One region of the Pseudomonas sp. TWI628 genome, then DNA from elsewhere that is predicted to be linked to it. Evidence: riboswitches for the same ligand, from Rfam matches in the RefSeq annotation. Region 1 holds a riboswitch; each other region holds the start of a gene.
What was found. Region 1 has a riboswitch for cobalamin ahead of ABE528_RS01930 (CbtB domain-containing protein). Riboswitches for the same ligand answer to the same signal wherever they lie in the genome.
Positions count from the first base shown of each region.

Region 2: linked by a shared signal. The riboswitch ahead of cobW (cobalamin biosynthesis protein CobW) and the one ahead of ABE528_RS01930 (CbtB domain-containing protein) in region 1 are both predicted to bind cobalamin.
Region 3: linked by a shared signal. The riboswitch ahead of cobO (cob(I)yrinic acid a,c-diamide adenosyltransferase) and the one ahead of ABE528_RS01930 (CbtB domain-containing protein) in region 1 are both predicted to bind cobalamin.

Region 1 is NZ_JBDJMM010000002.1:83,986-87,252, reverse strand. It holds gene ABE528_RS01945 (hypothetical protein) at 1-61, opposite strand, end outside; gene ABE528_RS01940 (hypothetical protein) at 310-624, shown strand; gene ABE528_RS01935 (hypothetical protein) at 688-849, opposite strand; cobalamin riboswitch at 1,295-1,519, shown strand; gene ABE528_RS01930 (CbtB domain-containing protein) at 1,616-1,801, shown strand; gene ABE528_RS01925 (CbtA family protein) at 1,809-2,501, shown strand; gene ABE528_RS01920 (cobalamin biosynthesis protein) at 2,519-2,911, shown strand; gene cobM (precorrin-4 C(11)-methyltransferase) at 2,942-3,267, shown strand, end outside.
Region 2 is NZ_JBDJMM010000009.1:79,707-82,973, forward strand. It holds gene cobN (cobaltochelatase subunit CobN) at 1-621, opposite strand, end outside; gene cobW (cobalamin biosynthesis protein CobW) at 625-1,692, opposite strand; cobalamin riboswitch at 1,792-2,003, opposite strand; gene fni (type 2 isopentenyl-diphosphate Delta-isomerase) at 2,170-3,216, shown strand.
Region 3 is NZ_JBDJMM010000017.1:63,348-66,614, reverse strand. It holds gene ABE528_RS15030 (cobyrinate a,c-diamide synthase) at 1-1,254, opposite strand, end outside; gene cobO (cob(I)yrinic acid a,c-diamide adenosyltransferase) at 1,251-1,862, opposite strand; cobalamin riboswitch at 1,981-2,202, opposite strand; gene ABE528_RS15020 (hypothetical protein) at 2,369-2,947, shown strand; gene ABE528_RS15015 (tartrate dehydrogenase) at 2,950-3,267, opposite strand, start outside.

The sequences.
Region 1 (3,267 bases):
TGAACAGCGTGGCAAAAGTGGTTAACAGTATTGCGCCTGTGACCGATCTTGAACTCTTCACGCGACACGCTCCTGCTGCCCCATCGAGAACTTACGAAAGAGTGGCCAAGCCGAACGCCCTTTTTTGGTTTTCGTGTGCCTATGGTACTGCGCAAAGTGCGCAGCACAATATGCTTGTTTGCTATATGGGCAAAGGCCCATTACGGGCAACTCTCACGCTTTCTCACTATTTCTTTAGCCGAACGGAACGATTTCAATCAGCCATGATTCTCATGCCTATCGACCCGGCACATCGATCAGGAGAGGCCCATGGTGTGGTGGTTGGACATACTCGCCCAGTTCGTGACTTCTGCGGGGCTCGCCGTGTTCAGTATCTTTGTGTTCTGGGCCTATACGCTGGCATTCGGCAGGACGTACAGCAAGCTGCTGTCAGTCGCATTGGCGGTGGCCTTGCTGGGCATCGCCGCTTTCCCCCATGGGGCGAGCTTCGCCATCAGCCAACAGGCGCTGCTGGAGGACGGCAGCGAGTTCCTGCTACTGGTCGCGGACGCGTTGGGTGTGATCAGCGCCGTGATGATTGCATCGTTCTTCTTCAACCCTGGGCGGTTGCTCGAAGAATCATGACGGCAACCGGGCTATCCGCTCAGCCCTTGGCCGGTGAGCGAACAGCCGTCTGTATCAATACTCTCAGCGTGGGCCGCCACCGTGCCCGCCGCCCATCATGCCTGGGCCACCATGCCCCCCACCATGCCCCCCACCGCCTCCTGGCGGCATGAACATCCAGCAACCTGCCAGCGTGGATACCAGTGCAGCCACCACGGCGGCACGCAATACATGCTTCAACTTCATTACAACGCTCCAAAAGGCAAAAACCGGTACCCTGCCTTATGGCAGGCAGGGCAGCGCTGCCAGTGTAAATTCCAGACCGGCCAGCCTGGGCGAGCTTTTACCTAACTTTACTGTTGCGTGGCCCAGGCCTGGCCGCAAGCGGAAGGCATGAAGTCAATGCTGCCTTGCGTCAGTAGCGACGATAGTCCTGGTGCCCCCCACGATCTTCATCGTAGTAATGCCGGTGGTGGTGACCCCCGTCGTGCCAGTAAGGCCAGCAGCCACTGAGCAACAACAACCCTGAAAACACGACAACCCATGCGGTCTTGCGTTTCATGTGCGTACCTCCGGCCAGGTGAAGCGAGGCCTTGCTTACGTTGGACTGCGCAAAAAAGCGAGGTTCGGGCCGCTCGCCTGCCGCTGATCTTGTTTCATCTGCATTTGACGCCACCCTCGCCGCGTGCTCTCCTTACGCCTTGCGTCAGGTGCCCCCATCGGGGGTGAAACGGGAAATCGGTGCGTCACAGGTCCTTGCCAGGGCCGGGCAAATCCGGTGCTGCCCCCGCAACGGTAAGCGAGCGAAGCGTCCAGACCACTGTGCCAGGCAGTCCGGCATGGGAAGGTGATGCTTTTCAAGGAGCCCTGCTCCTCCTCGCAAGCCCGGAGACCGGCCTGGCGTTCATGAACACCCCGCGGTGGGCGGGCGCTGTCGCATTCCCTTGGGCGCCTTGCACCCGGGATTGCCGCGCTTGTCCGTTGCCCTTACAAAAAAGCAGAGGATCGCGTCATGCCCGTCACCAGCGCCAAACACAGCATCGCCACTCCCGTCACCCTCAGCCAACGCCTGGTCATCGCCGTCGGCGCCAGCCTGCTCGGCCTGTGCCTGGTCTACTTTGCCGGGTTCTCGCACATCGAAGCCGTGCACAACGCCGCGCACGACACCCGCCACAGCGCTGCCTTCCCCTGCCACTGAGGCTGCCATGATCAAGCGAATTGCCCGCACAGCCGGGTTCAGCGGCCTGCTCGCCGCGCTGTTGCTGACCCTGCTGCAAAGCTTCTGGGTCGCACCGCTGATCCTCGAAGCGGAAACCTACGAATCGGCCGCCCCGGCTGCCGAACACCACATCCACGGCGAAGAGGCCGGCGCTGGCCACACCCACAGCGAAGAAGCCTGGTCGCCAGAAGATGGCTGGCAGCGCATCCTGTCGACCACCGGCGGCAATCTGGTGGTTGCCGTCGGCTTCGCCCTGATCCTCGCTGCGCTCTACAGCCTGCGTGAGCCGGGCCGTACCAGCACGGGCGCGCTGTGGGGGCTGGCCGGTTTCGCCGTGTTCTGCCTCGCCCCGACCCTGGGCTTGCCACCAGAACTGCCAGGCACCGCCGCCGCCGACCTCGGTCAGCGCCAGAGCTGGTGGGTCGGCACCGCCGCCGCGACCGCACTGGGCCTGGCCCTGCTGGTGTTCGCACGCCATGGCGTGCTCAAGGCACTGGGCGCGGTCTTGCTGGTGGTGCCCCACGTGATCGGTGCACCGCAGCCGGAAGTCCACGAAAGCCTGGCTCCGCAAACCCTGGAAGCTCAGTTCAAGATCGCCTCCTGGCTGACCAACGCGGCCTTCTGGGTGGCCTTGGGCCTGCTCAGCGCCTGGCTGTATCGCCGCTCCAGCCACGCCTGATGGCCATCGCGCAGCCAATGCCGGCGCTGTATGCCGGCTTGGGTTGCCGCCGGGGCTGCTCGGTGGACGTCCTCGAAGCCTTGCTGCAAGAGGTGCTGGAGCATCACAACCTGAATGCCACGGCACTTCGCGGCTTTGCCAGTATCGCCGGCAAGGCCGACGAGCCAGGCTTGCAACAACTCGCCGCACGTCACGCCCTGCCTTTGGTGGTTTTCGCTGCCGAACAACTGCAGGCGTTCGAGCCGCAGCTCAGCCACCGCTCCGCCGTCGCTTACGCCCACAGCGGCTGCTGGGGCGTCGCCGAGAGCTCGGCACTGGCCCTGGCCAGCCTCAGTCACGCCAGCGCCACACTCAGGGTGGCCCGCCAGGTGCGTGGCCCCGCTACCCTGGCACTGGCCTGCGCCGGATAATCGCTTCTTTCATCTTTTCAAGGATTTGCCATGACGGTCTACTTCATCGGCGCCGGCCCCGGCGACCCGGAACTGATCACGGTCAAGGGCCAACGCCTGATCCGCCAGTGCCCGGTGATCATCTATGCCGGCTCGCTGGTACCCGCCGCAGTGCTCGAAGGGCATCAGGCCGAGACGGTCATCAACAGTGCCGAACTGCACCTCGAACAAATCATCGACGCCATCCGCGCCGCACATGCCAACGGCCAGGACGTGGCCCGGGTGCACAGTGGCGACCCCAGCCTGTATGGCGCCATCGGCGAGCAAATCCGCCACCTGCGCGAACTGGGCATCGATTACCAGATCATTCCCGGCGT
Region 2 (3,267 bases), on a different contig from region 1:
ATAGAACAGCAACGGGGCCACCGGGTATTCGGTGTTCCACTGACTGTACCAATCCTCGAGCAGCGCGCCTGGTTTGCGCGGGTGATACACCGAAGTCCGCGGCAAAGGCTGCGGTTCGTCCCACGGGTAATCGCGCCCCAGCCACTGATTGGCCAGGCATTTGAACAGGTTGACGGCATTGCGCTTGCCGCCCTGGCGCAGGTAATGCCAGAGGCGCTCGGCCGGCTCGCCGGTGACCGTGCCCAGGCCGGTAAGCTCTGGGTCCGGGCGGTCATCGCCGGGGACCAGGATCAACTGCACGCCCCGCGCCGCCAGCTCGACCAGCTGCTCGACGCCGTAGCGCCAGTAGCCGACACCACCGTGCAGCGACACCAGGATCACCTTGGCATGGCGCAGGACCTCGTCGACATACAGGTCCACCGAGGCATGGTTCTGCACCTGCATCGGGTTGGCCAGGCGCAGGCTAGGGAAGTCGTCTGGCAATTGCTCGGCGGTTTCGGCGAGCAATGCCAGATGCGAATCGCCGCTGCAGAGAATCACCAGGTCGGCGGGGGTCTGGCCGAGATCGGCGATGCTGTCGTCCGGCACGAAGCCGCCGGGCTGGGTCCGCAGCAGGTGCATGGGTCAGGCGCCCAGGGCCTGGCGCAGGCGCGCTTCCAGTTGCACGGCATCGAGGTCCTGGCCAATCAGCACCAGGCGGGTGATGCGTGGCTCGTCGGCGCGCCAGGCGCGGTCGAAGTGCTTGTCGAAACGGGTGCCCACGCCCTGTACCAGCAGGCGCATCGGCTTGCCGGGGATGGCCGCGAAACCTTTGGCACGCAGGATGCCGAACTCCACCACCAGCTGGGTCAGGGCATCGAGCAGCAGGCTTTCGTCGGCTTCGGGCAGGTCGATGGAGATCGAGTCGAAGGCGTCGTGGTCGTGATCGTCATGATCGTCGCCGTCATGGTGGGAATCATGATGGGTGCGACGGCCATCGATGTGCGCCTCGGCCTGCGCGCCCACGCCCAGCAGCACCTCCAGCGGCAGCCGGCCGCTGCTGGCTTCGATCACCTTGACGGCTGCTGGCAGCTCCTCGGCCACTTCGGCACGCACCTTGGCCAGGCCTTCGGCGTCGATCAGGTCGGCCTTGTTCAGCACCACCAGGTCGGCACTGGCCAGCTGGTCGGCGAACAGTTCGTGCAGCGGCGATTCGTGGTCCAGGTTGGGGTCGAGCTTGCGTTGCGCGTCGACCTGGTCCGGGTAGGCGGCGAAGGTGCCGGCGGCCACGGCCGGGCTGTCGACCACGGTAATGACTGCGTCGACGGTGCAGGCATTGCGGATTTCCGGCCACTGGAAGGCTTGCACCAAGGGTTTGGGCAGTGCCAGGCCGCTGGTTTCGATGAGGATGTGGTCGAGATCGCCGCGACGTGCAACCAGTTCGCGCATGACCGGGAAGAATTCTTCCTGCACCGTGCAGCACAGGCAGCCGTTGGCCAGTTCATAGACGCGGCCGCTGGCTTCTTCCTCGGTGCAGCCGATGCTGCATTGCTTGAGGATTTCGCCGTCGATGCCGAGCTCGCCGAATTCGTTGACGATGACCGCGATGCGGCGGCCTTGGGCGTTGTCGAGCATGTGGCGGAGCAAGGTGGTCTTGCCCGAGCCGAGGAAGCCGGTAACGATGGTGACGGGGAGCTTGGCCAGTGTTTTCATGTCGCGTTGCCCTTGGCAGGTTGGCGCGGGCACACGGGACGAGAGCCGCGGGCCAGGCCGGCCGGGCTTGTTCGCCACCGGATCACCCCGCCCGGTTGAAAGTCGAAATCGTCTCGAGGCAGGTCTCCTGGCTTGCACCGTGCCAGCGTTTCACAGAGGAGAAACTGGCGGGATGACGCCTTCCCGCGCGTTGGCGCAGTGGCTGTGTCGATCCGTGGTCGGTGCCTACAGTTGCGGGGGCAGCCGCGGCTTGTACCGCGTTCCCGTCTTAGCTTCGGCATGGCCGAAGAACCTCGAAGTCGCAAGGCTACGCGGGGGGTGGCGGGTGGTCAACTGGCAGGTGTCCGCCGACAGCCCTCACTGCGCCCCCCAAAGGAACCCGCACCATCCCCTGCTGCCTGATGCCTTACCGATATTTCAGCTTATCTATACAACACAATTGCCCCACAACTGCTGCCCCCTCAACACGGAGCCGGCATGAAGAAAAACCCGCTAAGCCAACGTAAGGACGATCACCTGGATATCGTGCTGACCACCAACACCACCCCACATGGCGTGGACCCAGGCTGGTCAGCACTGCGCTTCGAACATTGCGCATTGCCGGAAATGGCTCTGGACGACATAGACCTCAGCACCAACCTGTTCGGCTGTGCGCTACACGCCCCACTGCTGATCAGCTCCATGACCGGAGGCGCCGAACGCGCGCGCTTCATCAACCAGCACCTCGCCGAAGCCGCCCAGGCGCTTGGCATCGCCATGGGCGTCGGCTCGCAGCGGGTGAGCCTGCGTAGCGGCCAGGACCAGGGCCTGACCGGCGAGCTCCGACGCCTGGCACCGGATGTGCCGCTACTGGCCAACCTCGGCGCCGCCCAGCTGCAAGAGACCGATGGCCTGGACCTGGCGCGCCGCGCCGTCGACACCCTGCAGGCCAATGCCCTGATCATCCACCTGAACCCGCTGCAGGAAGCCGTACAGCCTGAAGGCGACCGTGACTGGCGCGGGGTGCTGAAACGCATCGAGGCCCTGACCACCCGGCTGCCAACACCCGTGATCGTCAAAGAAGTCGGTGCCGGCATTTCACCCCGCGTGGCGCGCATGCTCTGCGACGTGGGCGTGGCCATGATCGACGTGGCCGGTGCCGGTGGCACCAGCTGGGCAGCGGTGGAAGCCGAGCGCGCCGGCAACGCCGCCGAGCGCGAGATCGCCCTGGCATTTGCCGACTGGGGCATCCCGACCGCGCAGTGCCTGCTGGCGGTGCGCCGCGCCGTGCCGGAAATCAGCCTGATCGCCTCCGGCGGCGTGGCCAACGGCGTCGATGCCGCCAAGGCCATTCGCCTCGGTGCCGACCTGGTAGGCCAGGCTGCCAATGTACTGAGCGCGGCGATGATCTCCACCCAGGCGGTGGTGGAACATTTCGATATTCTTTTGCGCCAGTTGCGTATCGCCTGCTTCTGTACCGGCTCGCGCAACCTTGCGCAACTGCGCCGGGCGCGCTTGCTGCCGAGCAACCTGACGCCGCCATGAAGCAGGCGGCTGTGGCATGATCAGCGCCTCCCTTCACGCTGGCCTTTCTGC
Region 3 (3,267 bases), on a different contig from region 1:
GAAGTAGAAGTGCACATAGGAGGCGGTCAGCCTGCCCAGCCGATACACCGCTTCGTTGCCGCGCCCGCCGTTGGGGCTCAGGCCCCGGGCGATCGGCTCCAGGCCGGTGCTGGTCAGCGAATGGTGGTAGGTGTGCCCGCGCAGGGTGCCTTCCGGCAGTTCCACGGCCTGCAGGGCCAGGGCCGCCAGGCGCTTTTGCATGCTCGCCTCGCCCGGCAGCAGGCCGAGCAGTTCGGCACGCTCGCCAGCGACATCGGTCAGCGCATCGAGCAGGTACAGCATGCCGCCGCACTCGGCCAGCAACGGCTTGCCCTGGGCGTGATGGGCACGGATCGCCTCGCACATCGGCGTATTGGCAGCCAGTGCCTGGTGATGCAGTTCCGGATAACCCCCTGGCAGATACAGGCTGTCCACTACCGGCAGGTCACGATCATGCAAAGGGGAGAAAAACGACAGATGCGCGCCCAGGTCGCGCAACAGATCAAGGTTCGCGCCGTAGGTGAAGGCGAACGCTTCGTCACGTGCCACGCCGATGCGCACACCGCTCAGCGACCCAGCACACGGCTGCGGTTCAGGCGCGGCAAACGCTACCGGCGGCGGCAAGGCGGCATCGCAGCTGGCGCCGAGGGCTTCGGCAGCGGCATCAAGGCGGGCATCCAGGTCGTTCAGTTCGCTGGCCTGGACCAGACCCAAGTGGCGACTGGGCAGCTCGATACCGCGCTCACGCGACAGGCCGCCATACCAGCGCAGGCCTTCGGTCAAGCTGCCTTCGAGCAGTTGCGCATGGCGCAGGCTGCCGACACGGTTGGCCAGTACGCCCGCGAACGGCAGGTCGGCTTGGTAGCGCGCCAGCCCGAGGGCCAGGGCGCCGAAGGTCTGGGCCATGGCGGTACCGTCGATCACCGCCAGCACCGGCACGCCGAAATGACGCGCCAGGTCAGCGCTGGACGGGGTGCCATCGAACAGGCCCATTACCCCTTCGATCAGGATCAGGTCGGCTTCTTCTGCGGCTTGCCACAGCAGGCGACGGCTTTCCTCGGCACCGATCATCCACAGGTCGAGCTGGTACACCGGCGCGCCGCTGGCCCGCTCCAGAATCATAGGGTCAAGGAAATCAGGGCCACACTTGAACACCCGCACCTTACGCCCAAGGTTGCGGTGCAGGCGGGCCAAGGCTGCGGTCACGGTGGTCTTGCCCTGGCCGGAGGCGGGGGCGGCGATCAGCACCGCCGGGCAGCTGCGCGTTTCACTCACAGTTCGACGCCCTTCTGTGCGCGGATACCGGCCTGGAAGGCGTGCTTGAGCATACCCATCTCGGTGACGGTGTCGGCCAGTTCGATCATCTCGGGCTTGGCTGCACGGCCGGTGACGATCACATGCTGCATCGGTGGCCGAGCCTGAATGTCGCTCAGCACCTGGTCGAGGTCGAGGTAGCCGTGCTTGAGGGCGATGTTCAGCTCGTCGAGCACCACGAACTGCACGCTCGGGTCTTGCAGCAACTGGCGTGAGACCGCCCAGGCGGCTTCGGCGGCGGCGATGTCGCGCTGGCGGTCCTGGGTCTCCCAGGTGAAGCCCTCGCCCATCACGTGATAGCGCACCTGCTCGGGGAAGCGCCGGAAGAACAGCTCTTCACCAGTGCTGTTGCGGCCCTTGATGAACTGCACCACGCCGCACTGCATGCCATGGCCCAAAGCGCGGGCCAGCATGCCGAAGGCCGAGCTGCTCTTGCCCTTGCCGTTGCCGGTGAGCACCAGCAGCAGGCCACACTCGTTGGGGGAATTGGCAATGCGCTCGTCGATGACCGCCTTCTTGCGCTGCATGCGCGCCAGGTGGCGTTCGTCGCGTTCGGTGGATTCGCTCATGAAGGGTTCTCCGCAGGCTGGCGCCACATGAAATGCGACGACAGGTAATAGGCGGGCAGACGGAGAACGCGCAGGAGCCATGGCCGCAGCCACGGTGCACCGCGCATCACCCTCCGTGATGCCGTTGGCAGTTCCAGGCCGGTCTCCGGGCTCGTGAGCGGGCAATCGGCCCTGGCCTGCGCGCCTTCCCGGGTATTCGTACCCAGTGGCCCTGCGCGGCCGCTACTCACCTACCGTTGCGGGGGCAGCGCCGGAATCGCGCCATGCTGGCGACCACCGGCTTCCCAGTTTCACCCTGCCCAGTCGGGGCTGGCAGGGCACCTGAAACACGCCGCGAAGGTTAGAGGGTTGCACTGGGAGCGTCAATCGAACGGGGCCTTTTACTTCGGCAGAACTGGCCAGGGTCAATGGCCGATCCGCCAGCTTGTGCCACACTGAGCGCAGTGATATCACATAGCCATCACTTTGCACTGAACGCGATCACAACGATAACAGGAGTGCGTAGCATGCAAGGCCAGATCATCAACAACCCGCACCTGGAGTTTCTGCAACCGGTACTGGAGCGCTGGGTAGACTGCATCGACCGCTTCAACCAGTTCAATGGTGATGCCGAGGCCCCCTACTGGCACGGCACCGCCGCCAACATCGGCATACTCGCCGCAGCCGCCTGGCAGGCCGAACTGGCAGCACTGCCGCAGTTTGCCAGCAAGAAGCAACGTGACGAGGGCGAGCAGGAGAGGCGCTGCGACCTGTCGATCTGCAGCGCCGACGAGGCGCTTTACCTGAGCGTGAGCCAGCGCTGGCCAAAAATCGCCCAGCTGGACATGGAAGCAGCCCTGCAGGAAACCGCCACCCTCGCCCGCCAAGTGGCCTACCCCAGCCAGCTGAAGGCCGGTGCACTGTTCGTCACACCCTGGAAGGCAGGCCAGCATGCCAGCCCGGAAGAACTGCAAGACTTGGTCGATGACCTGCAGAAGCACACAGCCTGTGCCATTGCCTGGTACTTCCCTTATGCCTATCGCAAGCTGCACAACGAGCTGGGCCAGTATTTCCCTGGGGTGGCACTGCTGCTGAAGCAGGCCTGAGTTTAACGGCGGATCAGCGCCAGCACCGCATCGGTCACCTCACGCGTGGTGGCCTTGCCGCCCAGGTCCGGCGTGTGCAGGCCGCTTTCGGTCACTGCTTCGATGGCCGCCATCAACTCACGCGCAGCGGCGGCCTCGCCCAGGTGCTCAAGCATCATTACCGCGGTCCAGAAAGTCGCGACCGGGTTGGCCACGCCCTTGCCGGTGATGTCGAAGGCCGAGCCGTGGATCGGTTCGAACATCGACGGGAATTCGCGGTTCGGGTTGAGGTTGGCAGTGGGCGCGATGCCCAGGCTGCCAGACAGCGCAGCGGCCAGGTC